Regions from separate parts of the Pseudovibrio sp. Ad46 genome, predicted to be linked through region 2. Evidence: predicted binding sites of a transcription regulator. Region 2 holds the regulator's gene; the other holds the start of a gene.
The links. The regulator PhoB, encoded in region 2, activates phosphate uptake and scavenging genes when phosphate is short. The targets are predictions, from matches to a motif close to TGTCATNNANCTGTCAT.
Positions count from the first base shown of each region.

Region 1: PsAD46_RS01820 (GNAT family N-acyltransferase) is a predicted target of PhoB. The motif match lies at 11,559-11,575, and genes of this name have one in related genera.

Region 1 is NZ_LMCG01000005.1:47,350-63,072, reverse strand. It holds gene PsAD46_RS01865 (GMC family oxidoreductase N-terminal domain-containing protein) at 1-1,522, shown strand, start outside; gene coaBC (bifunctional phosphopantothenoylcysteine decarboxylase/phosphopantothenate--cysteine ligase CoaBC) at 1,582-2,784, opposite strand; gene PsAD46_RS01855 (hypothetical protein) at 2,934-3,299, opposite strand; gene PsAD46_RS01850 (penicillin-binding protein activator) at 3,459-4,691, opposite strand; gene rsmI (16S rRNA (cytidine(1402)-2'-O)-methyltransferase) at 5,049-5,969, shown strand; gene PsAD46_RS01840 (YraN family protein) at 5,935-6,342, shown strand; gene gshB (glutathione synthase) at 6,461-7,435, shown strand; gene PsAD46_RS01830 (YifB family Mg chelatase-like AAA ATPase) at 7,615-9,141, shown strand; gene PsAD46_RS01825 (PAS domain-containing hybrid sensor histidine kinase/response regulator) at 9,206-11,443, shown strand; gene PsAD46_RS01820 (GNAT family N-acyltransferase) at 11,804-12,646, shown strand; gene PsAD46_RS01810 (PBP1A family penicillin-binding protein) at 12,942-15,335, shown strand; gene PsAD46_RS01805 (SprT family zinc-dependent metalloprotease) at 15,336-15,723, opposite strand, start outside.
Region 2 is NZ_LMCG01000040.1:353,235-368,957, reverse strand. It holds gene PsAD46_RS08660 (aspartate aminotransferase family protein) at 1-134, opposite strand, end outside; gene PsAD46_RS08655 (GcrA family cell cycle regulator) at 938-1,498, shown strand; gene PsAD46_RS08650 (GNAT family N-acetyltransferase) at 1,598-2,062, opposite strand; gene phoB (phosphate regulon transcriptional regulator PhoB) at 2,140-2,835, opposite strand; gene phoU (phosphate signaling complex protein PhoU) at 2,909-3,613, opposite strand; gene pstB (phosphate ABC transporter ATP-binding protein PstB) at 3,647-4,450, opposite strand; gene pstA (phosphate ABC transporter permease PstA) at 4,503-6,350, opposite strand; gene pstC (phosphate ABC transporter permease subunit PstC) at 6,343-7,731, opposite strand; gene PsAD46_RS08620 (PstS family phosphate ABC transporter substrate-binding protein) at 7,821-8,840, opposite strand; gene PsAD46_RS08615 (ATP-binding protein) at 9,006-10,373, opposite strand; gene PsAD46_RS08610 (tetratricopeptide repeat protein) at 10,962-11,543, shown strand; gene PsAD46_RS08605 (hypothetical protein) at 11,564-12,280, opposite strand; gene PsAD46_RS08600 (SRPBCC family protein) at 12,341-12,829, opposite strand; gene PsAD46_RS08595 (ABC transporter permease) at 12,848-13,687, opposite strand; gene PsAD46_RS28540 (ABC transporter permease subunit) at 13,684-14,970, opposite strand; gene PsAD46_RS08585 (ABC transporter ATP-binding protein) at 14,963-15,723, opposite strand, start outside.

The DNA of each region.
Region 1 (15,723 bases), on a different contig from region 2:
GGTAAGAGCACCCCTTGGTATTGCAGCGATGGTTTCGGCAAAGCCCTTTGCCATCAACAATTGGGCTTTTAACTCGGTTCCACAAACAGAGCTGAACGACAGGACCACATTCCATCCACGCGGCAAGGCTTTGGGTGGCTCCAGCGCAATCAACGCGCAACTTTATATCCGCGGCCAAAAACAGGATTATGATGGTTGGGTGGAGCAGGGTGCTGAAGGGTGGTCCTTTGATGATGTGCTGCCCTACTTCAAAAAATCTGAATGTAATCAGCGCGGTGAAAGCGGAATGCATGGGGCCGATGGGCCTTTACACGTTTCCGAGCAACGTTCGCCTCTTCCAATATCGCATGCCTTTTTAGCTGCAGCTGAAGGCAGACAGATTAAACGCAACAATGACTTTAACAGCGGTGATCAAGAGGGCGTTGGGCTTTATCAAGTCACGCAGTTCCATGAGGATGATAAAAAAGGCGAGCGCTGTTCGGCTGCTGCTGCCTACCTTCATCCCGTTATGGATCGCCCCAATCTGACCGTGATTACCCATGCCCGCAGTACTCGGGTGTTGTTTGAAGGCAAGAAAGCCGTTGGTGTTGAATACAGCCAGAAGGGTAAACTTGCGACGGTGAAAGCTGGACGTGAGGTTATTGTCTCAGCCGGTGCTTTCCAGTCTCCGCAGTTGCTCATGCTTTCTGGCATTGGGCCAGCGGACGAGCTGGCGAAACACAACATTCCGGTCCTGCATGACCTGCCTGGTGTGGGTAAGAACCTGCAGGATCATCTGGATTACACCATAAGCTATCGCTCCAATAAAACGGATATGCTGGGATTGGGATTGAAGCCGGGCATTCAGCTGATCAAGGAGATACTGCGCTGGCGGAAAGACGGCTCTGGCATAATTGCTTCTCCGGCAGCAGAGGGTGGGGCTTTTTTGAAGACCAACCCGGAACTAGACAGGCCTGACGTTCAACTACATTTCGTCATCTCCATCATCGATGACCATGGTCGAAAGCTCTACGGTGGATACGGGTTTGGCTGTCACGTTTGCGTTTTGCGGCCAAAATCAACCGGGGAAGTTGGGCTCAATTCAGCAAATCCGATGGATGCACCGCGTATTGACCCGAAATATCTGACAGATCCGGAAGACATGGATGTGTTGGTGAAGGGTGTCCGCATGACGCGAGATATCTTGGAGGGGCCAGAGCTTTCTGACTACCGGGAGGACATGCTCTACGAATTTGGTCGTGATGAGCGCAGTATCAAGCAAGCGGTGCGGGAGAGGGCGGAGACGATCTATCATCCTGTTGGCACTTGCAAAATGGGCACAGATGAAATGTCGGTCGTCGGGCCGGACCTGAAAGTGCACGGACTGGAAGGCCTGCGAGTGATTGATGCTTCTGTGATGCCTTCGCTGATCTCAGGCAATACGAATGCGCCGACAATCATGATTGCCGAAAAGGCTTCAGACATGATCCTCGGTAAACCGCTTTTGAGTGCAGAACACGAGAGCGAACAGGTTTCGGCCTAAACAGAAAAAAGGCCGGTACGAACTTACCGGCCTTCTAACGAGACAGTTTGGCGAATGGGTTAAGCCAGCTCTGCAATCTTTTTGACAAGCTGGCGAGCGACTTCGTCCTTACCCATTTTCGGCCAATCTTCCACGCCGTTATGGGTCACGAGACGGACGGTGTTGTTGTCGCCGCCCATGACGTTATTCTCTGGGCTGACATCATTTGCTACAATCAAATCAGCACCTTTACGCTCCAGCTTTCCGCGGGCGTTGTTGATCAGGTCATTTGTTTCGGCAGCAAAACCAACCACTAGCTTCGGTCGTTTGCCTTGCAAGTGCCCTACTGTTTTCAAAATATCCGGATTTTCGACAAGGCTCAGAGCTGGTGGCAAGCCTGTTCCGTCTTTCTTGATTTTCTGGTTGCTATCGTGAGCAACCCGCCAGTCTGCTACGGCTGCAGCCATGATCGCGATGTCAGCTGGTAAGGCACATTCAACTGCGGCCAGCATAGCGCTTGCAGACTCTACGCGAATTGTCTCAACGCCTTTCGGGTCTGACAGGACTGTCGGGCCAGAGACAAGCGTCACTTGCGCTCCAGCGTTCGCGGCGGCTTCTGCAATAGCATAGCCCTGTTTGCCGGAGGACCGATTGGCGATGTAACGCACTGGATCAATTGGCTCATGGGTTGGACCAGCTGTGATGACAATGCGTTTGCCCTTCAGGGGCTGTTCTTTGGGAGAAAGGAGATCTTCAATCGCGGCAACAATTTCCAGCGGTTCGGACACGCGGCCATAGCCTGCTTCGCCTTTTTCCGCCATCTCACCCGCATTGGGGCCAACAAAATTCAGGCCATCCGCTTTCAACTGAGCAACGTTGCGCTGGGTGGCCGGGTGGCTCCACATTTTGGAGTTCATAGCAGGAGCAACGAGGACCGGTTTGTCATTGGCCAGCAATACGCAGGAGGCCAGATCGTCAGCCAGCCCGTGCGCCATCTTTGCCATGATATTTGCGGTGGCTGGGGCGACGACGACAAGATCCGCCTCTCGCGACAAGCGGATGTGGCCGACATCGTGCTCGGCTTCTCTGTCAAACAGCTCGGTGAAGACTGTGTCGCCCGTCAACGCACCAACAGCAAGCGGTGTGATGAACTGGGAGCCACCGTTGGTCAGAATTGCCCGAACTTTCGCGCCTCGCTCTTGCAGGCGGCGGATCAGATCCAGCGATTTATAGGCTGCAATACCGCCTGTGATGATGAGGAGAATGCGCTTGTCTGAAAGCATTTTAAAACCACCTTTTGCGCAGGCTTGATCACCATCAGGCCCGCCAACTCATTTCCTGAGGTATTTCTATCCGTTTTCGCTCCAGATTTCATTAGTTTCCTAAAGGCCTTTCGTCCCATTGAGTAAATCGCGGTAACAGTGCAGCGCCTTCAGATCCTGAATTTTCCGGGATGAGGCCAAATTTCCTCTTCGGGTTTATCGAATTGCATGAGTTCGATGAGGTTTCTACCCTCCAAAATGAAAGCGACCCAAACGCCTTTGGCCGGACTTTCCGGAGACAAAATAACGTTCTTACCTTGCAAAGCTTCGGTAAGGTCATCAACCACATAGGCAACATGAGGGGTTGTCTTGATTATCTCGGGGAGTGGGTTGTCATCATCAAAGTTCATCCACTCAATGGCATAGGGACCCTCAAAATAGCCTGTTGCAGTGAGTTTAAGGGTTTTGTTGTGGTGCGTTTCCGGCAGCTTTTCGCTGGTTGGAATACCGACATGATGAAAGCGTAGTTCCTGCATGGCTCCTTGCCTCTAATGGCGATTTTGCCAATGCAGATTAGGCTTTTTCGATCACCACAGCCCCAAGATAACAGGTGCAATTGAAGCCATTTTTCAGGGCCACACGCAAAAAAGCCCCGCTCTTGCGAGCGAGGCTTTCAACATCAAAAGTTTCGGAGCCTAGAATTGGCCAGAGAAGCTGCGAGGTGCCGGAGCAATTGGTTCGGCAGTCCTCTTGCCAGAAACAGCATAAACCGCAAGTCCACGGTCATTCAGGCCATCTTGCTGGAAGCGGAAGATACCATCAATGCCGAGGAAACCATCACGATTGGTCAACACACGGTCAGAGAAGCGATCAGGTCCAGCGGAGCGGACCAGCCCAGCGGCCAGAATTGTTGCATCATAAGCCAAGGACGCATTGCGCGGTGGTTGAGAGCCATAGGTTTCGCGGTAACGGGTCGCGAGACGCTCGAAGCTCTGGTTATCCGGACCCGGGAACCAACTGCCAACCATGACAGGAGACTGGAGGATGTCCGGTGTGTTCCATTGACCACTGCCGATCATCTTCACTTCACCAAGGCTTGCACCCATTTCGGTCATCACCTGCATCACAAATGGAGGAACACCGCCCCCTTCAGGAACAAACAGAGTGTCCACCTGCGAAATAGAGCGGCTCAGGCTGGCAACGCGAGCGCGGATGTCTTCAGCATTGCCCGGGATGTAGCGCTCAATGGTGATGATACGGCCATTTGTTTGCCCAACAGCCTGACGGAATGCAGCTTCAGCCACCGCACCATAGGCATTGTTTGGCAACAGTGCAGAATAGGAGCCACGCTCTTGTTCTGCTGCATAAGACACAATGCGGTTCACGTCAGATACTGGCAGGTAGCTGAGCAGGTACGTGCCCTGCTTTGCCGCATTGATATCAGAGGAGAATGCAACGATTGGAACACCAGAGCGACGCGCAACAGCGGAAGCACCCTGAACAGCTGGGGCAAAAACCGGACCGATAAGGAGTTCTGCACCTTCACTGATCGCCTGCTGAGCAGCAATGCTTGCACCCTCTGAGGTTCCGCCAGTGTCTTTTACGAGCAGCTGGATGTCAGCTCCCTGAAAATCCTCAAGTGCAAGCTTGGCGGAGTTTTCGAAAAGAGTGGCAACAGAAGCGGCGGATTGACCTTCGCCAGAGTATGGCAGCAGCAGGCCAACACGAACGGAGCCATTGCCGATGGCACGGCCTGAAACCAGCTGCGGCTGGCCGTTCGGGTTCAAATCAGGCTGAAAAGGAGTGTTCACCGATGAGAAGTTAGGTGAATTAACACAGCCAGCCAACAAGAAGGAGACGCCAAGTGCAGCCCCTGTCACAAGTTTGCGGAAGCTCATTCCACGCAGTGTGGCTGATCCTAAGCTCATGGATGCCCCATCTATTCCGAAGGCCGTTCCATCAATCCCTCATTTTGCAAGGGACGAAATCCGGCAATTTAAATTTAGAACTCGTCGCGATTGTTCCCGCGCCATGCTCTAATCGATTATTTTACGCACACTCTTATCCGAAAACCGGACCCCACTTCTCGGAGATATGCCTTAGTTTGGTTTATTTCTACAGATCCATCGCAGTTAATACAGCCTCAACCCAAGGAAATCCGCGATTTTTTTAAGGATTCTGTCAAAAACTCCCCGTTGTAATTAGTCATTTTGCGGTTTGTTGGTTAGATGTGCACTCTCTACTGTGCAAAACTTGCTCCATTCTGGAGCTTTCACGAGGCGACCATGGATCATTCCGAAGCTGCATCCGAGCGGAAATACTACATTGGCGAGCATTCGCTAACGGCTAAACGGATTGAACCGGGACTGCACATCGTTTCGACCCCAATCGGCAATCTGCAGGACATCACAATCCGTGCGCTGGAAACTTTGGCTGCTTGTGATCTTATTGCCTGCGAGGATACTCGTGTGACGGGTGTTTTGTTACAGCGTTATGGCATCCGCACGCAGATGATGACCTATCATGAGCACAATGCTCACAGGCAACTTCCCAAAATTTTGGAAGCATTGGGCGCTGGACGAGCCGTTGCGCTGGTCTCCGATGCAGGTACGCCGCTCATCTCTGATCCAGGTTTTCGACTTGTAGGTGATGTGGTGGAGCACGGGCACAAGGTGGTACCAATTCCAGGAGCTTCGGCCATGTTGAGCGGTCTGGTAGGTGCTGGTTTGCCTTCTGACACCATTTTGTTTGCTGGTTTTTTGCCCAATAAGACCCATGGCAGAAAGAAACGTCTTGAAGAACTGAGAGATATTCCAGCGACACTGGTGTTTTATGAGAGCCCTCACAGAGTTGGGGCTTCTCTTATCGACATGACTGAAATTCTTGGAAAGCGTAAAGCAGCTGTTGCCCGCGAGCTGACCAAGCGGTTTGAGACCTTCCAGCGTGGTACCCTTGCAGAACTGAGTGATTTCTATTCGGGGGATCGCCCTAAGGGAGAAATTGTTATTCTTGTTTCACCACCTGAAGAGCAGGAACTGACCGAGGTTGATGCAGACGCGCTGTTGCATGAGGCATTGAAAGAAATGCCAGTGAGCGCAGCAGCCAAAAAAGTCTCCAAAGCGACCGGGGTGGATCGAAAGACGATTTATACCCGTGCGATGGAGCTTAAAAATGCAGGAACCGCAGAAGAGCCCGAGAGCGACTAAAAGCAGCCTTCTGAAGAAGCAGGCAGCTTACCGAAAAGGCCTGCAGGCGGAGTTGAAAGCAGAGATGTTGCTTCGTCAGGCTGGCTGGCAGATTCTTGAAAGACGCTACAAAACCAAGCAGGGCGAGATCGATTTGATCGCCGAACAAGACCAGACGATCGTGTTTGTGGAGGTGAAAGCCAGACGGGGTGTGGATGATGGCTTATATGCAATCACGCAACGCTCTCAACGAAGGATTGCAAATGCCGCCCGAGAATGGGTTTCACACCACAACGATGTGGTTGGAAAAACCTTGCGATTTGATGCGGTTATTCTTCCCAAACACGGAGAAGCCCAACACTTCCCTAATCTTTTTGAAGCTGAAATTTTTTAGGAAACAAATATTTTATCGCAAAAATGTAGACAAATTGCTTTCTGACCCACATATCTGCAGCTAACATCCATTTTTATTTACATGGATTTCTATCCCAGCGTTATTTCAGGAGTGCCTCATGTCCCAAGCAGCTTCTTCTGGTGCCAAGCGGCCGCTTAAAGTCGCCGTACAGATGGACCATATCTCTACCATCAACATTGCGGGCGACAGTGCTTTTGCTCTGATGCTAGAAGCGCAGGATCGTGGTTATGAACTGTATCACTACACACCAGAGCGTCTGGCGCTGTGGGGTGAAAAGGTTATGTGCCGCGTTGAGCCGGTAACCGTGCGCGACGAAGCAGGCAATCACTTCAGTTTTGGTGAACCGCAGCGCGTTGACATGTCTGAAATGGACGTCGTTCTGATGCGCCAGGATCCTCCATTTGATCTGGCTTACATCGCTGCGACCCACATTCTCGAAAAGCTTTCCGAGACAACGCTCGTTCTGAACAATCCAGTCTCTGTGCGTAATGCACCAGAGAAACTGTTTGTGACCCAGTTTGCAGACCTGATGCCGCCAACGCTGATCACTCATGATCGCGAGGAGATTGATGAGTTCCGCAACATCCATAGCGACATCGTGATGAAGCCGCTGTTTGGACATGGTGGAGCTGCTGTTTTCCGCGTGACCAAAGATGACCTGAACTATGGGTCACTTTACGACTTCTTCTCCGTCACGTTCCGCGAGCCTTGGGTCATTCAGAAGTTTCTGCCGAATGTGAAGCACGGTGATAAGCGCATTCTCCTGGTTGATGGTGAGTTTGCTGGTGCAGTGAACCGTGTGCCTGCAGAAGGTGACTTACGCTCCAACATGGTGCGTGGCGGATCTCCAAAAGACAGTGACCTGACCGAGCGCGAAAGAGAGATTTGCGCACGCCTTGGGCCGACGCTGAAAGAGCAGGGGCTCATTCTCGTTGGAATCGATGTGATTGACGGAAACCTCACTGAAATCAACGTGACTGCCCCAACTGGCATTCGAGCGATCCAGAAGCTGGGTGGGCCAGATGTGGCCGGCATGGTCTGGGATGTGCTTGAGAAAAAGCTGGAAGCCTAAAAAGTAGCAAAAGCCCTGTTCTTCAACAGGGCTTTTCTTTTTCATCATGAACTCCGAGAATTCAGGTAGAGCTTCTTATGGGAGCTTTCGTATTTCTGAGTATTCAAGGCTTGTGTGTTTCTCATTCGTTCCTGCTTAATTACTACAATGATGATTAATTGTGGCCGCAGGAGTGTCAGGTGTTTGCTCGCATCTCTACCGTTTCCTTTCAAGGTGTCGACGCTGCAAATGTTGACGTGCAGGTCCAGATTAGCCCCGGATCCGTCTATTTCACTCTTGTTGGTCTGCCCGACAAGGCAATTGCAGAGAGCAAAGAGCGGGTTCGTTCAGCTCTCATTGCCTCCGGCCTGGCGCTACCCGCCAAACGTGTGACAGTTAATCTGGCTCCGGCTGACCTGCCAAAGGAGGGATCTCATTATGACCTTCCTATTGCACTTGGCCTCTTGGTGGCGATGGGGGCACTGCCTGCGGAAGCTGTCGAAGGTTTCCTCGTTCTAGGTGAGCTCTCACTGGATGGCAGCATTTCACACGTAAACGGAGCCCTCCCAGCTGCAATCGCTGCTGTTGCAAACGAGAAAGGTTTGATCTGTCCGGAAAGTTGCGGCTCTGAAGCGGCATGGGCGGATGAGAACCTGAAGATTATGGCCGCGGGATCACTGGTTCAGCTCTACCGCGCATTGAAAGGTGATATTACTCTTTCTGCCCCAGAACCGCGTAGCTCTCCACAAGCTGCCAGTTCACTGGATCTTGCCGATATTCGAGGTCAGGAAACAGCGAAGCGGGCACTAGAGATTGCTGCGGCAGGCTCTCATAACCTGATGATGGTCGGCCCTCCAGGCTCAGGAAAAACCTTGCTCGCAAGCAGGTTACCCGCTCTATTGCCACCACTTTCAGCTCGCGAACTGCTGGAAGTATCCATGATCGCTTCCATTTCAGGAGAGTTGGAAGATGGCGCTTTGAGCAATCAACGCCCCTTCCGGGCACCACATCACTCCGCATCCATGGCTTCACTGGTTGGCGGAGGCATAAAGGCCAGACCTGGCGAAGTGTCCATGGCTCACAATGGTGTGCTTTTTTTGGATGAACTGCCAGAGTTCGATAGCTCCGTTCTGGACAGCTTGAGGCAGCCTATTGAGAACGGTGTGGCGACGATTGTTCGCGCCAATTATCGGGTGAGCTATCCATCCATAGTGCAAGTGGTTGCTGCGATGAACCCTTGTCGTTGCGGATATGCAGGAGAACCGGGACATACTTGCAGGCGAGGCGATAAATGCGCCAGTTCTTACCAGTCGCGAGTGTCTGGGCCTTTCGTGGACCGGATGGATTTGCAACTTCATGTTCCCGCGGTTTCTGCAAGAGACCTGATCAGCCCGCGCACTTCTGAGAGTTCGCAGGTGGTTGCTCAACGTGTAGGGCGCGCTCGTGCAATACAGCAAGCTCGCTATGCCTCTCTTGGGTTAGATATCACTGTCAATGCACATGCCAGTGCGCGGACTATCGAGCAAATTGTTGCATTGGATCAAGGCAGTAAGGAATTAATTGAACAGGCCTCCATACAATTTGGTCTTTCTGCACGTGGCTACCATCGTGTTTTGAAACTATCACGGACAATCGCAGATATGGACGGGTCAGAGTCCGTTCAGCGTATTCACCTGGCCGAGGCCCTGAGCTTCAAACGCTCTTCAGCCTATTTGGCCGCAGCATAATCTGGTATATCCTACCAATTGAATTTTACTGATTTACCGAAATAGTTCGGGTGGAGCAAAAGCTGTGTTGAAACGGAGACTGAAAACTGAGGAGAGCACCCATGTTGTTACTCAGGCTCGCGTGTCTCTGATTAAGCAAAGCGAAATCACCGAGAAATCCTCCTTTGTTCTAAAGAGCCTCTCCATTTTTGTGGGCGTTATATGCTTGCTGATTGCGCTGCTGCTGACCGATTGGCAATCCTTGCAAGGTTTCTATGTTGTATTGCTTGCATTTGGGGCTGGCGCTGTCTTGTTTCGCCGGTTTCCAGCAAGTGATGTTATCGCCCAAAGTTGGAAGACAGCTCAAATCCAGAGTGAAGTGGAGCAACTTGAAGACCCATCTGAATTAGCTAGCGATACTGACTGGCAATTACGTGAAGCGGATGATCGGCATCGTTCCATTCTGGATGCGCTGGGCGCTATTGTGATCCGTTGTGATAGCAATGGGGTGGTGCTGTCAGTCAATGATGCAGGTAAACGCAATTTTCCAGCTGGGTTTGGAGTTGAGATCGGAGGAGCTATTCATCTGCCTTATGCCGATGACTTTACTCCTGATCTTGAGGAAGGGGCTGCTGGGACTACCGAAGACGTTGCTTTGCGCACAAAACATGGCACCCGCTGGTATTCACTCCTGCGCCTGAGCATTCGTGATGGCAGCGGTGGAGCTCCTATCATTCAGTGGATCCTGACGGATGTCACAGATAGGCGACAAGCAGAGCAAAAACTGCGGGAAGATCGCGATCATGCTGCAAATGCCAGCGAGGCAAAATCTCGCTTCCTCGCGATGGTCAGTCACGAAATTCGCACGCCTTTAAACGGTGTCTTGGGCATGGCAGATTTGTTGGATGACACGACAACCACTGCAGAGCAGCAAAATTACATTAATGCGATCAGAACTTCAGGCTCCACACTTTTGATGCTCATTGATGAGGTACTTGATTACTCCAAGATCGAAGCAGGAAAGCTGGAGTTGGAGACTGGCAATGTTGAACTTGCTCCGTTAGTGGAACGCGTTGTGGAGCTGCTCTCTCCCAAAGCCCATGCAAAGGGGCTACAGATTGGTTCATTTATCAATCCAGCCGTACCAGATACCATCCAGAGTGACCCGGCACGGTTGCAGCAAATCCTATACAATCTAGTTGGAAACGCGATCAAATTTACAGAAGAAGGCGGTGTTTCTTTAGTCCTGCAAGTCACTACGGATACTACAGGCCACCACTTGCTGGAGTTCGCTGTTCAAGATACTGGCCCCGGCATGGATGACGTCACAGCAGCTCGCATCTTCCGGGAATTTGAACAGGGTGAATATGGGCGAGACCGCAAGTTCGATGGAGCAGGCCTGGGCCTGGCAATTTCCAAACGACTCGCGGAACTTATGGGAAGTTCGCTCACCGTTCAAAGCCAGCTGGGTTGTGGCTCCACTTTCCTTCTTGAGATGCCAGTTGATGAGATTTCAGAGGACTTTGTAAAAGAACATAATGATCGTATCGCGATCATAACCAGCAATCAGATTGAGGCCGACCTCGTCTATAAAACGCTGAGCACAAGCGGTTACAATCACACCAAGGTTCTGGCAGCAGATGAACTAGAAGGTTTGTCTCCTACGATACAATTTGACCGTTTGCTTGTCGGTGAAGAATATGTAGAACGCATTCGCAATTTCTATGGGCGGCAATCTGAGAGTGCGCCGGAGATCTTTGTCCTCATTAAACCTCAGGAACGAGCTCGAATTGCCGACATCAAAACTGGAGAGTTCTCCGGTTACTTGACCCGTCCTGTTCGTCGCAGCTCACTGCTTCGGGTGCTCTCACCCAGCTCACTGCAGACTGACGAGGTAGACAAAGATATAGCAGAAGAAGAGGTGGCATCTACACCACAAGGCCAGAGTACAAATCTCAATGTGTTAGTGGCCGAAGACAATCCAATTAACTGGACGCTGGTTCAGGCACTACTGGACAAATTGGGCCACACATCCTCGCTTGCTGAGGATGGGCATAAGGCTGTTTCGCTCTGTGCCAGCGGCTCGTTTGATATTGTGCTCATGGATCTGCACATGCCCGGTCTGGATGGACTTGAAGCCATCTCAAAAATTAGAGGCCGGGAAGAAAAATCTGCATCGAAAGTGCCAATTTATGTTGTTTCAGCAGATGTTATGCCAGATGCAAAAGAAGAGGCTCTTAATGCTGGAGCAGACGGTTTTTTAAGCAAACCCCTAAAAAAGCAGGATCTCGAAGCTGTTTTAAAACGCTATGCTAAGGGATAGCTCGGTATATTTAGCCTGTTCAATATCACGAGGCGGTTGTTATACTCAGATTAACCGCGACCGCAGCATTGTTTAGCAGATGTGAGCGTCGTTACGCGGGTAAATGTTGGTGTTATGTCACTCAACTGTCCTAAAATGGGCTTATATCACAGATTGACTACCCAAAATTGACATGGGTGACTCGATTGGTGCAAATTCAGAAAGGCGTTCTCATTATTGCATTGTTTCATAAACACCTAAGCAATATGAGATAATAATAGTATGGCTGGATCTGGACATATCTCCCCGATGAAAGTCCTAAAAAAGTTTACACCGAGCAAGTTGTCAGGGCGACCTGCGCCGCGGTGGATCCCTCAGGCAATGCTTGGAAAAATGCCGGAGGCAGGACAAAGCCTCGGTAAGGTCGGCCCACTTGAGGTTCGTCTTTCCAACGGAGCCAAAGAACTCAAGCAATCTCAGCGTTTACGCTACGAAGTGTTTTACGAAGAGATGTCCGCTATTGCAGATGCACAAACGCAGTTATCGCGTCTTGATCGCGACAGTTATGACGAGATTTGTGATCATCTATTGGTCGTTGATCACAACAGTCAGGTTCGCAACAAACCATTTTCCAAACTCAAGCCGCAGATTGTAGGCACATACCGATTGCTCCGTCAGGAACTTGCACAGCTCAATGGCGGTTTCTACACAGCAGGTGAGTTTGATATTCAAGGGATTCTGGATCGCCACAGTGATCTGAATTTCATGGAACTCGGTCGTTCTTGTGTTTTGAAACCTTATCGCACCAAGAAGACCGTAGAATTGCTATGGCATGGCATCTGGTCTTATGTGCTGACGCACAATGTAGATGTAATGATTGGCTGTGCCTCTATCGAAGGTACTGATCCTGATCTTCTTGCTGAGCAGCTTTCCTTCCTGCATCATTTTGCTAGTGCACCAGAAGAATGGCACGTATCAGCGCTGCCGGACCAGTATGTAGAAATGAACCGCATTGCGAAAGATCAGGTGGATCAACGCGCTGCGCTGCGTTCTCTGCCACCGCTGATTAAAGGATATTTACGCCTTGGCGCCTATATCGGTAACGGAGCAGTTGTTGATCACCAGTTCGGCACCACTGATGTTTTGATCATCATGCCAGTGTCCAAGCTGAACTCACGCTATGTGAATTACTATGGCCAAGATGCCAGCCGGTATTCCAGCTGATCACAAAGCTATCAATGTTTCAAAATGGAGAGGGCGGGTTTCCGCCCTTTTTTATTTGCGTAGAAGCGCTAACATCTCTGCATATTTGTGGCATTTCCCGGCCAACTGCGCGCAATTCACCTCAATAGCTTAACGCACAATTAAGCGTGTTTCCCTAAAATCGTTCGTGTTTTGTATCCAGGTTGCGACCTCCCTCCCAAGCGGTCAGCAGCCTGAGTTTGTTCAGGCTTGCTCAATCTTTCATGGCAATATTTGCCCAAAATTTGAGTGATTGGTACTGGGGTGTTTTAAAGTTATGGCGACAGGCCAAAATGGAAATGGCAAAAAACGGAGGCCAGTGCGCCCCGGGCAACGCCCTTCCGGCAGGCCGCCTCAACATCCTGAAGGACAGCGCTCAAAACGCCCAGCACAACCTCAACGCCCACGCTTACAAGGCGTCGCATTGCGTCCGGACGAGGTCGAAGATTATATTCGCCGTCCGAGCAAAGCCAACGCTCCAAGCAAGCAATCATCATCAGGGCAACGCTCTTCACCGCAAAACCCAACGGCACAGGCCAGAAAACCTGCTCCTCAGCGTCCCAGACCTGCGCAAGGAATGCCAGTCAAGAAGCCTGCCAAAAAACCTAGCCGCAAGGCACGTCAACAGACACTGGCAGCTCTTGATGCAGCGACCTCTTCTGGCAAGCCAAAGAGCCAAAGCAAGTTTCGGCGGTTCTTGTGGAAGTCCTTTCGCTTTTCCATGTATTGGAGCGTCGTACTTGGCATTTGGGGGATCGTCGTTGTTGGCGGAATTCTCACCTATTACGCTGCGCATTTGCCACCAGCTTCGGAGTGGGCTGTTCCGCAACGTCCACCTAACGTGCGCATCGTTTCAGCAAACGGCACTTTGATCGCCAATCGTGGGGATACCGGCGGAGAGGCCGTCCGTTTGGAGCAGTTACCTACGTATCTGCCTGAAGCTGTGATGGCTATCGAAGACAGGCGGTTCAGATATCATTTCGGCATCGATCCAATCGGTCTCGCCCGCGCTGCATTTGTCAACTACACCAGCGGGCGAACTGTGCAGGGCGGATCAACACTCACACAGCAGCTGGCGAAAAACCTGTTCCTAAAACCTGAGCGCACCATGCGACGTAAGATGCAAGAAGTGGTGATGGCACTGTGGTTGGAGTGGAATTACAGCAAGGACGAAATTCTGGAGATGTACCTTAACCGGGTCTATCTCGGCGCAGGGGCATATGGTGTTGATGCCGCGTCGCGAGTTTATTTTGGTAAATCCGCTCATCTCATCAACCTTGCTGAAGCGGCAACCATTGCAGGACTTCTGAAAGCACCTAGTAAGTATGCCCCCACACGCAATGCCGCTCTTGCAGAGGGTCGTGCGCAGGTGGTGATCGCATCAATGCATAAGGCTGGCTTCATCACCGCTGATGACGCCAAGAACGCATTATTCAACCCAGCGCACGTGGTTACAAGCCACAACAGCAGCAGTGGCAATTATGTTGCTGATTATGTGATGGAGTTGCTACCCGGCTTTGTGGGCTCTATTGGTGAGGACATCATCGTCGATACCACCATTGATTGGGACATGCAGCAAGCGGCAGAAACGGCGCTGACCACTCGAATTGCGGAGTCTCGCCGAGAGTTTAATGTCACTCAAGGCGCGGTTGTTACGCTCAATCGCAGCGGTGCAATCCGTGCTCTGGTTGGTGGTGTTGATTATCGGAAAAGCCAGTTCAACCGCGCTGTATATGCACGCAGACAGCCGGGATCTGCCTTCAAACCGTTTGTTTATCTTGCTGCGTTGGAACGGGGTATGACCCCTAATACTGTCCGCAGGGATGCTCGTGTCACCTACAGGGGTTGGACGCCGAAGAACTACACCAAGCGATACTACGGCGATGTGACACTGACACAAGCGCTTGCATTTTCGATCAACACCGTTGCAGCAAAGTTGGCGCATGAGGTTGGCCCGGCCAATGTGGCGCGTACAGCGCGCCGTCTGGGCATTACATCCGCGCTGAAGTCCAATCCGTCCATCGCTCTTGGAACTTCTGAGGTCACCCCGCTTGAAATTGCAGCTGCGTATGTGCCTTTCTCCAATGGCGGATATGGTGTCGTTCCTCATGTGGTACGGCAAATTCGAAATGAACATGGCAAAGTGCTTTATCGCCGTTCCGGTGATGGTACAGGACGCGTTGTTCGTGGAGATAAGCTGAGTGAAATCAATACTATGATGGCACAAACAGTCTATGGAGGCACAGGAAAACGCGCGCTGTTGGCTGGACGACCGGCGGGAGGCAAAACCGGTACAACGCAAGGCTACAAAGATGCGTGGTTCATTGGTTATACAAACTCACTCACCACTGCGGTTTGGCTTGGGAATGATAATAACAAGCCGATGAAGAAGGTGAGTGGAGGTACACTACCAGCAGAAATCTGGGCATGGGTGATGGAGACAGAGCATCAGGGTATCCCGATTGCCAGACTGCCGGGTGTGCCGATTAATCTTGCCGAAACATCACCATTGTTGAAACCGGGCACTGCGCCTACGCGTCGTCAACCAACATTTGTGGCAGCTCCTCAGCCACCAAGGCCTGCTGTTCAAGCAACAACAGCTCCGCGCCCGCAAAACAACACCAGCACAAGCCCTCTGGACCTGCTTGGAAGGTTGTTTGGCGGTGGTTAGCTATTCCTGTCCGAAAAGGTGAAGTTGAGAACCGTGCTCTTTGAGCCAGCGTTGGGCTTGATTTGTGTGGGGTGCTAACTGCTCACAAACACGCCAGAACTCTGGTGAATGATCCAGTTTCACCAAGTGAGCAACTTCGTGAGCGGCTACGTACTCCAGAATGTCGGGTGGTGCCATCACAAGGCGCCAGGAGAACGATAGTTTCCCATCATACGAGCAGGATCCCCAACGGCTCTTGGTGTCTCGTAGTGTGATGCTATGATAGTTGCGTCCAAGCTTCTTTGTGAAGTGTTGTACGTGTGCCTCAAGAGCTTCTTTGGCTGATTTGCGCAGAAAATCTTTGGTTTTACGATGAAAGCTTTGGGTTTCGCCCGGCAGCAACAACAGC
Region 2 (15,723 bases):
AAGCCGGAGACGGCAATACCCGAGGCACAATCCATGTATCGTCGACCATCAGCCGCAATCAGCCAGACACCTTCCCCACGCTCGAACGCGAGGTCTGAGCGTGCATAAGTCTGCATTAGCGACGAAGTCGTCATTTCTTACTCCTCATGGATTGAGCTTTCTCGATATGCTCAAAAGTCCTGGTTGCTACAAAAACAAAAAAACGCCGTGTGGCGTTTTGAAACTAAGAGAAGCGACATATAAACCGGGTTCCCTCAGGGCAGTCAATAACACGTATTGCCAGCAATACCTTACTCCCGTTCAGGAATTGGCTGCCAGCCTTGTGTCTCTCCCTCTGGTGCAGCTTAAACAGGCTACTACCGGAAGAAGCATGCATTGTGGCATTTTTAGAGGATAGAGTAGAGATTAAATCCCATGCTCTATGACCAGTTTTTTTCCACGGTTCTTAAGGTTTATTCAATACACCTCTAGCGTGTACTACGGCATATGAGAGAGGAGTGCGCTTAGTTCTTGTGTTATGCAATTTGTAGTTTACTAGTGTTTTTTACTAGTTGTTTTTCAGTGGTAAATATATGTATTAAATATCAACGGGGTAACGCTATCAGCTCTTACTTTGTGTTGGAAAGAATGCGGTGGAACTTGGTTTAACAAACAGCTCCTATTCTTTAGATTGATAATCTTCTCCCACCACAAGAAGGCTGTTATAGGTAAGTAGTAGTACGGCAATTCTGGGGAAAACCAGAGTCTTCCCCACCTCAATTCTTTGAGGTTATTGCTCGCATCAACGCCCATATAGTACTGTGTGACAAGAGTTATACACCATCTCGTAGTTACTGAACGCTGCAAGCACACACGCTCAGGTAAGCGGCACTTTCGGATGCGTCCGAACTGAGCGAATGCTGTTTTGCGCGCCACTGAAGGAAGACGGGGCCCTTTAATGAGCTGGACAGCAGAACGTGTAGAGTTACTAACCAAACTTTGGGCAGACGGGTTAAGCGCCAGTCAAATCGCGGGGGAACTTGGCAATGTGACCCGTAATGCGGTGATTGGTAAGGTTCATCGCCTTGGTCTTTCAGGTCGCGCCAAATCGGGAGGTGGTGCAACCAAAACGAGAAAGGCACCTGCCCCAGCGGCAAGGGTCGTCACCTCAACCAAACCAACAGTGGCTGAAGCGATTGCAGCTGTTGCGCCTTCTCCAAGTCCTCGACAAATTCAACCAACGATAGCCGGTGCCAACGCCCTTAAAGTTGAACCGATTGAAGCTATACAACCAGAAATTTCTCCAGTCCCAACCTCCGATCTCTTTATTCCGGTTTCAGAGCGCGCCTCCATCCTGACTTTGAATGAGCGCACCTGTAAGTGGCCGATTGGTGATCCGAGTTCTGACGACTTCTATTTCTGTGGGCGCCAGTCAGATGCAGGCACACCTTATTGTGCGCATCACCGCAGCATTGCCTATCAGCCCGTCAGCGACCGCCGCAACCGCCGCGCAAGCTAATCTGAGCTGAAAAAGCAACGTATTGAGCCGGGTCTAAAGCCCGGCTTTTTGCTGTTTGGCTGCCGTTCTGATCTGGCGCTTGTCGCTCTGGCCTGAGAACTAGTGTGTTTTAAAGGTTTGGCGGGTGACGGCACCCCAATATGGGTCCGTATAGTTTTCTTCCAAAAACTGACCTGAGGTGTAGGTGTTGATAACGGAACGCCAAAAGGCAATGGCCTGATCAGCGCCTTCAATCTGCTTGATCTGCCAGTGACCGGGCATTTGATCAAACAACGCAGCGGCAAAACGCTGTCCCAGTTTATGTCTGCGGAACACTGGCACCACGTAAAACTCGCAGACTTCAAAGTCGTGATGATCTTGCCGCTTGATTGCAGCTAACCCGGCGGGGATATCATCATTTAAAGCCAGATAGCCGGTGATGTTGCCTTCAAGGAGCGTGTCTTTGGCAAACACTCCATCCGCATTTGGATGTTTGTGTGTGAGAGGTGAGAACTCTGCCTCATAGGCCTGACAGAGATTGTCGTAGATATGAGCGGTCGCTCGATCAACCGTCTTGATTATCATTTGTTATCCGCATTGTTTTTGGTCTGCACCTCTGGAAGGGAGATGCAGTTTCACAATGCGCATATAGCAGAGATCAATTACCCAACAGCGAACTGGTCGTTGAAAGCGTATCCGGCACCGCGAACGGTGCGGATCGGGTCTTTCATGCGTCCTTTGTTGATGGCTTTGCGCAGGCGGCCTACGTGGACGTCCACGGTGCGCTCATCTACGTAAACATCATGGCCCCAGACACCGTCCAACAGCTGTTCACGGGAGTAAACGCGGCCCGGTGCGCTCATGAGGAACTCCAGCAGGCGGTATTCTGTGGGGCCGAGGTGTATTTCGCGGCCTGTTCTGCGCACGCGGTGGGTTTCGCGGTCGAGCTCGATGTCGCCAGACTTAAGCATTGTGGAAACAACTTCTGGCAATGCACGGCGGAAGATCGCACGAACACGGGCCATAAGTTCCGGAACGGAGAACGGTTTGACGACGTAATCGTCGGCCCCGGTTGCCAGACCGCGGATGCGCTCGGATTCTTCGCCGCGCGCTGTGAGCATGATAATCGGCATGCGCTCGGTTTCTGAGCGTGCCCGCAAACGACGGCAGAGCTCGATGCCAGAGAGGCCCGGAAGCATCCAGTCCAGCAGCAGGAGGTCCGGCTGGCTTTCCTGCAGCAGGACTTCCGCCTCATCTCCTCTTGCGCACACGTCAACAGTGTAGCCCTCTGCTTCAAGGTTATAGCGCAGCAGCAGGCTTAACGGTTCTTCGTCTTCTACAATCAGTATCTTAGGCATATTAAAGTGCTCTCTTTGCACCTTCTCTTATAAAGCAATTGCGTGTGTTCTGCTCGTTATAAGTGAATTCGGTCTACACGGTTGTACTCTGCGCCAGTTCGTCCGTCTTTGGACGATCTGTTGGAAGGTGGCTTCCGGAGATCATGTAGTAGATGTTTTCTGCGATATTGGTTGCATGATCACCGATGCGCTCAATATTCTTTGCGCAGAACAACAGGTGTGCGCACATGGTGATGGAGCGCGGGTCTTCCATCATGTAGGTGAGCAGCTGACGGAACAGGCTGGTGTAAAGCGCATCCACTTCGTCATCGCGAACATGTACGCGCTGGACAACTTCAAGGTCACCAGAGGTGTAGGCGTCCAGAACGGCTTTGAGCTGTTCAAGTGCCAGATCAGACATGTGCTCAACACCCACAGCGAGCTGCTTGTTGTTGAACTCAGATTCAATCGCCAGTGTTCGCTTGCCGATGTTCTTGGCCATGTCGCCAACGCGCTCCAGGTCGTTGGAGATGCGCATGGCGGCGATGATGTCGCGCAAATCGCTTGCCATTGGCTGGCGGCGTGCGATCACGGAGATGCACAGCTCTTCCAGCTCGGCCTGCATGTTGTCCAGTCGCTGATCGGCGGCGATGGTGCGGGTTGCCAGTTCGCGGTCCTGTCTCAGCAGTGCGGTGACAGCGTCGTGAACAAGGGTTTCTGCCAGTCCGCCCATTTCAACGACACGTCCAGCCAGTTCTTTCAGCTCTTCATTGAAGGAAGAGACAATATGATCTTTCATCGGATATCTCCTTAGAGTATCGCTCTTTTATTTTTAACCAAAACGGCCTGTGATGTAATCCTGCGTGCGCTGGTCTTTTGGGTTGGTGAAGATGTCGTTGGTCAGCCCCTCTTCCACCAGATTACCCAGATGGAAGAACGCGGTGCGCTGGGATACACGTGCGGCCTGCTGCATGGAATGGGTTACGATGACGATGGTGTAGTTCTGGCGCAGTTCGTCCATCAGCTCTTCCACTTTCGCGGTGGCAATCGGGTCGAGCGCAGAACATGGCTCATCCATCAGGATCACTTCCGGAGACACAGCGATTGCGCGCGCGATGCACAAGCGCTGCTGCTGACCACCGGAAAGGCCTGTGCCTGGCTCGTCCAGACGGTCTTTCACTTCTTCAAACAAACCTGCACGCTGCAGGGAACTTGCGACGATATCTTCCAGATCTGACTTGCCTTGTGCCAGACCGTGGATGCGTGGGCCGTAGGCCACGTTCTCGAAGATTGATTTCGGGAACGGGTTGGGCTTCTGGAACACCATGCCAACACGGGCCCGCAGTTCCACCACATCAATGCGCGGGTCGTAGACATCGTCATTGTCCAGGAGAATGTCTCCTTGCACGCGACAGATATCGATGGTGTCGTTCATGCGGTTCAGGCAGCGCAGGAAGGTGGACTTGCCGCAACCGGACGGGCCGATCAGCGCGGTCACCTGATTTTTGCGGACATCCAGATCAACACCATGAAGGGCCTGCTTGTCGCCGTAAAACACTTTTACATCGCGGCCACGCATCTTGAGTGTTTCGCCTTCAGCTGAAACGGCTGGAGGGGCGCTCATTGTTGTATCCATTGCACTCTCGGTGTCTGTGGTCATTTCCAATGCCATGATCTTGCCTTTCAAATCACCAGCGGCGCTCAAAACGTTTACGAAGGACGATTGCGATTGCATTCATCGAGATCAGGAAGCCGAGCAGCACCATGATCGCGGCAGAGGTTTTCTGCTGGAAGGCAGGCTCCGGGAAGTCTGCCCACATGAAGATCTGCACGGGCAGCACAGTAGAGGGATCAACCGGACTTGCCGGGATGTCTACAATGAAGGCCACCATACCGATCATGAGAAGTGGTGCGGTCTCACCCAGGGCCTGCGCCATGCCGATGATGGTTCCGGTCAGGATGCCCGGCATTGCCAGTGGCAGCACATGATGGAACACAGCCTGCAAGCGGGACGCCCCGACGCCGAGTGCGGCTTCGCGGATGCTTGGTGGCACGGCCTGAAGCGCTGCACGGGAGGCGATGATGATGGTTGGCAGGGTCATGAGCGCCAGCACCATACCGCCGACGACCGGCGCCGATCTCGGCAGACCGAAGACGTTGAGGAACACCGCCAGACCAAGCAAACCAAACACAATGGACGGCACGGCAGCCAAGTTGTTGATGTTCACCTCAATCAGATGTGTCCAGCGGTTCTTTGGTGCGAACTCTTCCAGATAGATTGCAGCGGACACACCAATTGGGAACGAGAGGGACAGTGTGACGAGCATGGTCCAGAAGGAACCAACGGCTGCGCCCCAAATGCCTGCCATCTCCGGTTCACGGCTTGCGCCGGACTTGAAGAAGATAGAGTTCCACTCGTTTGCAACTGTGCCTTTGGAGACCAGATAGTCGGTGTAGGCGATCTCTTTATCTGAGAATTTGCGGAAAGATTCTGGCGTTTCCAGCTCTTCAATGCCCCACTGGCCAGCAGGCACGGCAGCATCCGTAGACAGCGGAATAAAGGCTGTTCCGGTGACGCTGGTCGGTGTTACCTTTTCTGCTTTAATGGTTCCGCCGTTCACCTCTACGAAGAAGCTTGGCATGTTGGCGTTGAGTGTGCCGCCCGTGCCAATGTTGGCAAGATGGCCATGCAGAGTAACCAGCTCAGCTTTTTGTTTCTCCAGAGCGCTCATGATCTTGACCAGAGCAGCTTTGTTACCTTCGACCTCAGAGGTCAGGCGCTGTGCAACAAGAGGATCTTTCTCATTGGCCAAGCGGGTCTCCAAGCCTGCGATCTTGGTTTTCACGCTGATTTCTGATCGGCCACGCGCTTCGATCTTGCCTGTCAGCAGTTCGATTTCACGATCATAATAGGTCTTCAACGCCGCAAGGATCTGCTCAAACTCAGGCTTCTGCGCACTGATGGTCACCTGACCGTCCGTGCCGGAAACTGTTGCTGCGCTTGAGGTGGCGATCTCGGTTTTCTTTGTGATCAGGCCCTTGACATAAAGATCGGCAAAATCAGAGAGCGGGATCGCAACCGGGCCAGTCTCACCCAGCATGGATGGATCGGCTATTGCTTGCTTTTGCAGCGTGACATTGGCACCGGAGGACACCAGAGAATAGAGCACACGGCGGTTTTTCCGGTCAGAAGCGAATGGCAATTCAGCCTTCAGTCCGTCGCGAATGATCTTGTTGTAGCTTGCGCCCGCCGGATTGGCAGGATCGACCTTTTCTGCGCTCAGATTGAGCGGTACACTTACGTAGTTGTAAGTGAAGGCAGGCAAGCCTGAGCCGACAATTGTGAAGAGCAACAGAACCAGAAATGTTGCGGCCAGTGCGATGGCACCCATGCCGTAAGCCTTGAAGCGCGCTTCCATGCTGTAGCGCTTTTTCAGGCGCTTGCGAGCTTCGTCTGTCGTATGGACGCCGGAAGGAATGCCTTTGACACGCCCGCCAATGGCAGAACCGGCAATGTCCTGAGCGATATCAATCATACTGTTCCCTATATTTCTTCACGACGCGCAGAGCGAAGATGTTCAGAGCAAGTGTGATGCAGAAGAGGAGAAGACCAAGTGCAAATGCAGCGAGTGTTTTCGCGCTGTCGAATTCCTGGTCACCGACCAGCAAGGTGACGATTTGCACGGTCACGGTTGTTACAGCCTCCAGCGGGTTTGCCGTTATGTTTGCGGCAAGCCCTGCAGCCATCACCACGATCATGGTTTCACCAATGGCGCGGGAGATGGCGAGGATCAGAGCGGACACGATGCCCGGAAGAGCGGCTGGCAGAACAACCCGGCGGATTGTTTCCGACTTGGTGGCACCAAGACCGGCAGAGCCATCGCGCAGTGACTGCGGCACCGCGTTGATCACATCGTCAGAAAGGGAGGAGACGAACGGAATGATCATAATGCCCATGACAAGGCCAGCTGCCAGCGCAGATTCTGAACTGACTGACAGGCCGATGCTTTCGCCCCAGCCACGGATAAAGGGTGCCACAGTCAGCGCCGCGAAGAAGCCGTAGACCACGGTTGGAATGCCAGCCAGAATTTCAAGAACCGGCTTTGCAATGGCACGCACTGGCGTGCTTGCATAATCGGAGAGGTAAATTGCTGAGAGCAGACCAACGGGCGCGGCTACGAAAATAGCAATTGCTGTGATCAGCATGGTGCCAACCAGAAGCGGGATTGCACCGAAGATTTCAGTATTGGCTTCGCCGTGCTCGGCCCCTGCCCCTTCAAAGGCGCTTTGCGGGCTCCAGTGAGTGCCGAAGACGAAATCCAGAATTGGGATCTGGCGGAAGAACATCAAGCTTTCGAAGATAAGCGAGAGAATGATGCCGATGGTGGTGAAGATCGCGACAGCGGAGCACAGGATCAGCAATCCCATGACGGTGCGCTCTACAAAATGACGGGCTCGCATTGTCGGTGTGATGGTGCGATTGCCGTACCACAGACCACCAGCAACCAGGGCGATGATCAGCGTTGTTTTAAGAATGAATGATGTTTGTGCGAGCGAGCTGAACACTTCTGCCGCCTGCTCTTTGCCGGCATCAGAGAAGGCCACGATGCCGCCAAATGCGATGGCGCGTGCGTCCCGCAGAAATGCCTGAAGTTCTGCTTTGGACAGCCCTTCGACAATCTCGGCCTTTGCGCTGATCACCATTGTATCAAGCAAGCGCGGCTCAACGACTGCCCATGCAATCAAAAGGACAAATGCTGGAAGAGCGGCCAGAATGGCCAGGTATCCACCATGGTAGCTTGGACGGGAATGCAGTGCAGAGAGCTGATGACCAGCAACCTGCATCGCCCGGAAACGCCCGTAGACATTCGCGGTTACGAAGACCAGTAGAAGAAGGGCAGCGTAAGTCCAGAACATTTGTTGTTTCGCCTTATCTGGCTTTAATTTTTGGAGGATGCAGGAAAGCGGTCAGCTGGACATGCTGACCGCCCTCTTAGCGTTTGCAATTAGAATGCAAGTGGTGTCAGCGCTGATGCAGATTTGGAAACTGCTGCACGGTCAGCTGCTGGCATCGGGATCAGACCTTTGTCAGCCAGGTAACCTTCGTCACCCCAAGTGTCTTCATTGGTGAACTCACCGAGGTATTCAGCGATACCTGGGATTACGCCAACGTGCTCTTTCTTGATGTAGAAGTACAAAGAGCGGGACACTGGGTAGTCGCCTGCAGCAATTGCATCAAATGTTGGTGCAACGCCTGCGATGTTTGCGCCCTGGATCTTGTCAGCGTTCTGATCAAGGAAGGAGAAACCGAAGATGCCGAGTGCATTCGGGTTCGCATCAAGCTTCTGAACGATCAGGTTGTCGTTCTCACCAGCTTCGATATACGCGCCATCTTCACGGACTTCGTGACACGCTTTTTTCTTCAGACCGAGGTCAGCAGCACCTGGCACCATTTTACAGCCGCCCTGCATTGCCAACTCGGCAAATGCATCACGGGTACCGGATGTTGGTGGAGGGCCAAGCACTTCGATCTTCGAGTTAGGAAGGGAAGGATCGATGTCGGACCAAGTCTGGTATGGGTTTGCAACCAGTTTGCCGTCGACCGGAACTTCTTTCGCAAGAGCGAGGAAGATCTGAGCCAGTGTCAGGTCCAGCTGAGTGCCAGCCTTGGAGTTCGCAAGAACGATGCCGTCGAAACCAACGGTAACTTCTACTGGAGTTACGCCAGCCTCATTACACTTAACCAGCTCCTTGCCTTTCATGCGGCGGGAAGCATTGGTGATGTCAGGAGTGTTTTCGCCAACGCCTTCACAGAAGAGCTTGATGCCGCCGCCTGAACCAGTGGATTCAACAACTGGTGTTTTGAAGTTTGTCTTCTGACCAAACTGCTCAGCAACTGCTGTCGCAAATGGGAAAACAGTGGAAGAACCAACGATCTGGATCTGGTCACGAGCCTGTGCGGAACCAGCAGCAATGGTACCTGCGAGAGCGAGCGCTGCAACGCTTGCGAATGCCTTGATTTTCACCTGAAGTCTCCTGGGAGTCTTGGTTTTAAAAAACTGTTTAACTACGTTCACCTCACAGCGCCCCGGCTGCGAGCTGGCTGTAACCTAGCGTTTGGCTGTGATGGTTATATGAACGTTGCGTATCAGTTTTATGACATTACAAGCGTTTGATTTTGTTATATTATTTTAATCGAGTTCATTTTCGTCATAAATAACAGCGCCGGGTATGAACACACGGAAGCAAGCGCCTTCATCTGGTTTGCTCTCAATTTCCAGGCGAGCTCTGTGCCTTGTCAGAATGTGTTTTACGATGGCCAGACCAAGACCTGTTCCCTTCATCTGACGGGAGGTGACAACGTCAACCCGATAGAAACGCTCGGTTAACCGCGGCAGGTGCTCAGGATCAATGCCCGGACCGAAGTCGCGGACCTCTGCAATCCAATGTGGTGTCTCAGTAGAATCAGGGTCCAGACGGCATGTGACATCGACTCGGCCCCCGCTGGAACCGTATTTCAGCGCGTTTTCGATGAGATTGCTGAAGACCTGTACGAGTTCGTCTTTCTCACCGCGAATCTCGGCAGGCTCCTCAGGCACATTCACATTCACCTCAACACCCGATTCTTTCGCAACCGGGAGCAATGTTTCCACGGAGTGGCGCATGATCAGGCTGAGATCCACGAGGGTTTCCGGCTGAACGTGCACCTTCATCTCAATGCGGGACAGAGACAGAAGATCGTCAATGAGGCGGCGCATGCGCTCTGCCTGATCCAGCATAATACCGAGGAACTGGTCCTGTGCCTTCGGGTCGCCCTTGGCTGGGCCCTGCAGAGTTTCAATGAAGCCTGTCAGTGATGCCAGCGGGGTGCGCAGCTCGTGGGAGGCGTTGGCGACAAAGTCAGCCCGCATCCGTTCAAGACGACGGGCTTCGGTCAGGTCGCGAATGACAACGAGAATGAGACCCGGGCGTCCGCGTGGGACGGCGAGGTTTCCGCTGGAGACGGACCAGAGCGGGGCGATGTGCGCTTCCAGCCAGAGTTCCATCGGTACTTTCTCGGTCCAGTCGATGACCTCTGTGGAGCCGCCGTTGGAGACACGGTCCAGCGCTTCCAGCAGCGATGGTGCGCGGATACGGAAGGATAGAGGATCGCCAACTGCAATGGTGCCGAAGCGGCGCTGTGCGGCGAGGTTCACGTATTGGGTGGTGCCACGATAATCGACGACAAAGCATGGGTCCGGCAGAGCATTGACGGCGGACTTCATGCCGCGGTCGACGATCTCGCTGGCTTCCTTGCGGCTGACACCGCTTGGTGCTTTGACCTTGGTGCGGCTTTTCATACCGCCGCCGATGACCAGAACAAAAATGAGGGCGTATGCGAAGAACGAGGCCCAGACGGGTACGTCGAAGGCAATGGAGAAAAGAGCAAAAATGCCGGCAGATGCCAGAAGGATCCAGCGCACATCAACGGGTTTGCGATAAACCGCACGCCGGTTGAGACCTAATCTCAACGGCTCCTGATTGGCCTGCTTTTCTTCCTTGTCGGTATCCAGGGACATACGTGCCACTCTCTAAACGCCGCTGTGCGTTTACGTTGTTTTTCTTTCAAGACTGGCCGAGAATTTAACAGGGCCAGCATGACATTCTCGCGACGGCGGCACCTCATTTCTTCAGTTTTCCCAACTGGAGATTGTCAAAGACGTAGCGAAACCAAGGATCTTAGAGGGCCTGCGCCCAAGGGCAAACAATGTTTATCCGCTGAGATCGTATCGACGAGTTGCTGCGGTTATATATTTAGCAGGTTTAACAAATCAAGCAGAAGAGAAGCTGAGGAATAATAATTAATCGGCAAACCTTCATTTGCGCCAGTGCAGACGTCATGCAACCATCATGTTTGGCGTCTAAAGCAGTTCGCATTTAAGTTAAAACACCTGAACTGCTTTAGTCTTTGTTTTTGCGTATCTTTATCCGAAAACCGGTTTCCACTTTTCGGAGATACGCTGTAGTGCTCAATTGAAGTGCAGTGTCCTCCCCCTCTTACCTTTGGTAATTGTATTTAAATGGCCTGCGTCTTTAAATAGGTCTTGCGAGCGGTGTTCGGCTTCTATGATTGGACCGCTTTTGTGGGGTGTAACGAAGGGCGAACGATGGAAGAGATTCTCGAAAAGCTGGAAGCTGCGATTGCACAGGAGGATTGGGCGGTAGCGGAAAAGTACATTCTTCTCATGCTGGAGGAGGATGAGACCAACCCGAGCCTTTGGTACAACCTTGGCCTTGTGCGCCGCCGTGCGGGCAACAATGTGCAGGCTCTTGAGAATTTCGAGAAGACACTGGACCTCAACCCACAACACAAAGGCGCGATGTTTGAACGGGCTGCGGCTTGTCTGGACATGGAGGATTTTGCCTCAGCGCTCAATGACTTTGCCGAATTCACCGCCGCCTACCCTGATGACAGCGATGGTTTGCTGAACCTTGCTCGCATCGCCTTGCACATGGAGGTTCCGGATCTCGCCCTGCAAGCCTTCCAAAAGCGGGCCGAGCTGGAGAATGATGCTGAGAATATTCTTGGTGCAGCAGAAGCCATGCAAATGCAGGGCAATGATGAAGGCATCAACATGTTGCGCCGGTTGTTTACCAACAATCCGCCTGTGCGTCCTGAATTGCTGAAAATTATGAGCCAAGGATCCTTCGGGCGCGTGCCATTGAACTCGAAAGCCATGCTTCCATAAGACGGTCGTTGACTGGCCTCTTAAGCCTCGACAGTCCGTTTGGCACGGACAGATTTGCGGTAGTGGCCCAGTTCTGCCTGTAATTTGCCTTGTGTGTCCAGATGGGTTTCGAATTCGGCTTCATCCATCGGAGCGCAATCCAGCTCCAACGCCTCTCGCTTGAATGGGAAAGCTTGCGCGATCGGGGTGCCTGCTTTTAGCGTGCCTTCGAACTTCGGGTCTTTCCAAAGCACTGGAAAATGAACGAAGCCGCCTTTGAAGCGGTCACAATCCACCACACCTGCCAGTGTTCTGAACGGCAACTCTTCGCGATTAAGCGGATGGGTGAAGAGCAGTGAGATGCCTTCAGGGGCCTCAATGCTCCAGAAGTTGTTAAGCTTGATGATAAAATCACCCGGATTCGTGCCCAGCGGAGCACCGGTTGCCTGCTCTGGCACATGCAGGCCGATGGGTGATCGGGTTTGTTGTGCCTTAGGCGAGACTGGCTTTGGCCAGTGCCATGAGAACTCGCCGCCTTTCATCGTCACATCACAGGGCAGCTTGAAGAGGATGCCCGTTGAAAAACCATCGATGATTGGTGGGCAGTGTTTGAGCGTGCGCACCTGTTCGTTGCCCAGCAACTCACTTTCAGCCGTTGAAGGGATGTCTTTCAACCAGTCAGGCAGTGATGCCTTTGCTTCTACCGGCTCAGGAATATGTCCGTGAAGTTCTGGCAGGCAACGAAATTTGAGCTTCATGAAGGCTCCTAAATGCGTCTCTTAATCTGAAATCCAGCGTCCACTTCTCGATGATACGCCTTAGAGTTTCACGATGGCAGTTTTCAGCTTGTTCAGGCAGTAGGCCCATCCAGCGCTGGAGTTCATGGCACGCAGGTATTCCCGCCAGCCGTCTCCGTAGCGCTCGAAATGACTATGCACCAGTTTGAGCTGCGTTCCACCCTCAACATCTGAAAACTGAATTGTGACGATGCCAGCTTTTTGCGGGTCTTCAATCAGCAGGCGCTTTGGAGAGATCTGCCAGGCAAGGACAATCTTGCTGCCCTCCTCCAGCTCCTGAATGGTGCCCCAATGCAGGCGTCTGCCGTCTTCCACATCTTCAAAGCACGAACCGCTCACCAGTGGCTCGATGCCGAGTACACCCTCAGGTGCGAACCTGTACTCTGCGGGCCACCAGGCGTCGATTTTCTCCAGAAAGCACGCATAGGCGCTTTGAGTTGATGCAGGCAGAAGCACCTCTGCCTTGCATAGTGAAAATTGCTCCAAGACGCCCGTTTCGCCTGATGTCATCGCATCCCCCAATTACACTCAACCGCGTCCCTTCCTACGGCGAGCCATCACGTAGACTGTAGCAGCAATTATCGTAATTGCTACAAAGAGAACACCGATGACATTGATGACAGGGGATATGCCAAACCGCATGCGCGCCCCAATCTCCGTAACCAGTGTCCAGCTTGGGCCAATGGCAAAGAAGGTGGTGTTGTAGTTCTCAATAGACTGCAGGAACGAGATTGCAGCAGCTGTGAGAATGGTCGGCATGAGGAATGGCAGTGTGATCTTGCGGAACACAAAGAACGAGGAAGCTCCCAGATCCAACGCCGCTTCTTCCTGCACGATATCCTGCCGTTGCAGGCGTGCCATGAACATGAGCATGCAATAGGAGGCGATGAAGCTGGACTGCGCAATAGTTGCGGTCAGCAGGCCACCTTCCACCCCGAAGGCATCCCGCCAGAAGATGAGCGTGGTTGCCCCCAGCACGATGCCCGGAGTGAGCATGGGCGACACCAACACGGTGTAGAGGAACGTGGTGGCTTGGGATTGCAGGCGTGTGAGCAACAAAGCCCCAGCCAATCCAAGTGGGATTGAGATGACGATGACGCCCAGCGCGATAATCAGCGAATGCCATAACCCGTCTATGAAACGCTGATCCTCTGGCAGTGCACGAAACCAGTCCAGCGTGAAGCCTTGCCAGTCGATGACAGATGGAGTCGGCGATGCGTTGAAGGCTGCAATCACCATGAAGATCATGGGCAGGAACATGTAGGCGAAGAAGATCACCAGATAGCCATTGAGAATGGCAGCGGCCCAATCAATAGGAGATTTCACCTGTTCTTTCATGGCGCCGCTTTCAAGTGTTGTTGTTGTCATTTCGCGATGTCCCGAATGCCGACGCGGAAGACCCACATGTTGAACAGAATGAAGACGATACAGGCCACCAGCAATGCCAGCGAATAGGCGGCGCCCTGGTTCCAGCTGTCTGCCTCAAAGAAACGGCGATAAATCACCTGAGAGAACCAGTCAGGGTGCAGGCCACGGCCCACAGCACTTGGAACGGCGATAGAGCCCGCAGAGAGCATGAAGGTCATGATCGCGCCAACGGCAATACCGGGTTTGGCATGCGGAAGAACCACGCGCCAGTGAATACGCCATGTGGACGCGCCCAGATCCTTTGCCGCTTCGATCTGGTTTTTGTCGAGCGTATCAACCGTGTTGTAAATTGGGAAAACCATGAAGAGCACGTAGGCGTAGACCATTACGGTGAACACGGCACCATTGGAGGCGACAAAGCGGAAGCCTTCACCAGCTTCCATGTTGATGATGCCCAGCAGGTCCAGCAGACCGTTGAGCACGCCTTGCTTCTCCAGGATCATAATCCACGAGAAGATGCGCAGCAGCTCGTTGATTGCGTAGGGGATCAGCAGGCCAAGCATCAGGATTGCGAGCTTGTTGCGGTTCGTGGTCATCGCAACGGCGTAGGCCACCGGATAGCACAGTGCAAACGCCAGAATGGTGACGCAGAGCGCGTAGATGATGGTGGCAAGGAAGATTTGGAAATGCACAGAACTCATCATGGTGAAGTTCTTGAGCGAGTAAGAGGTGTCCAAGCCAACAGCGTCTGTGGTGGATTTCTCAGTTATTTCCAGCGCAGCAATCTGGGTTTCTAGTTCACCCTTTTGCGCTAGGAGTGGCGCTTCTTCGGCCTCAATTTCGGCAAGGCTGCGGCTTACCGCGCTTGTGTTGCCTGCTGATGGTGCGCCAAACGGGTTCAGCCCGGATGTATCGTTTGCTTCCGGCACTGACGGCGTTCCAAATGGATTGAGGCCGGTGGTATCATCAGAGGGTGGTGGTGTGCCAAACGGATTGAGTGCAGAGGCACTGTCTTGCTGGGGAGCAGTGGACGTGCCAGCGATCAGGTCTTCTTTTTCGGCCTGAAGCTCTACCAGTCTGGTGTTGATCTGGAACACATCTTCATAGGCACGGTCAATTTCCAGTGCCAGTGTTGCTGCCGCTCCGCCCCTGTCTTCATAGGTGAAGGCGCGGTCAATCATGGACATTTGCGGCAGCACAATCAGCACCACAATCCAGATCGCAGCCAGGCCTATAAAGAGTGAAGTCAGGCCTTTGCCGTAACTCTTGATCAGACTATTCACTGGCCAGCTCTCCCGGACGCATCACAACGGCATCTTGCGCAGCAAACCAGAGTTTCTGGTCAGCGCCCAGAGGCTGGTGGGTCTGCTCAACATTGGTCACATGGATTGCAACAGGCTGGTCCCCTGCCCGCATATGGAGGTTCACAAAAGGGCCTTCCATGTCGCGACGTTCCAGAATTGCGGAGAGGCCGTTTTGCTGGCCCTGCTTTTCTTCCAGAGTCATTCGCTCAGGACGTACGAAAAGGATGGCCTCCTCTCCCTCGTTCAATCCGTGTGCGTTCTGGCCAAAGAGCTTGCCTTGCGATGTTTCCAGAATTGCGAAGTCACCTTCTTTGCCAATGACTTTGCCTTTGAAGATGTTCTGCTCACCCACAAAGCTTGCCACAAAGGGCGTTTTGGGGTGCGCGTAAATCTCGTCAGAGGTGGCAACCTGTTCCACCACGCCTTTGTTCATGACCGCAACACGGTCTGACATGGTCAGTGCTTCACCCTGATCGTGTGTGATGTAGATGAAGGTTACACCCGTTTTACGCTGCAGGTCTTTCAACTCTGCGCGCATGTGCTGGCGAAGTTTGAGATCAAGTGCGGAGAGCGGCTCATCGAGCAGGAGCACAGAGGGCTCAACTGCAAGGGCACGGGCAATGGCAACGCGCTGGCGCTGTCCGCCTGATAATGCTGTTGGCAGTTTGTCGCCCTGACCATCCAGCGCGACCAGAGACAAAAGCTCCTGCGCCTTTTCCAGCCGGGTCTTCT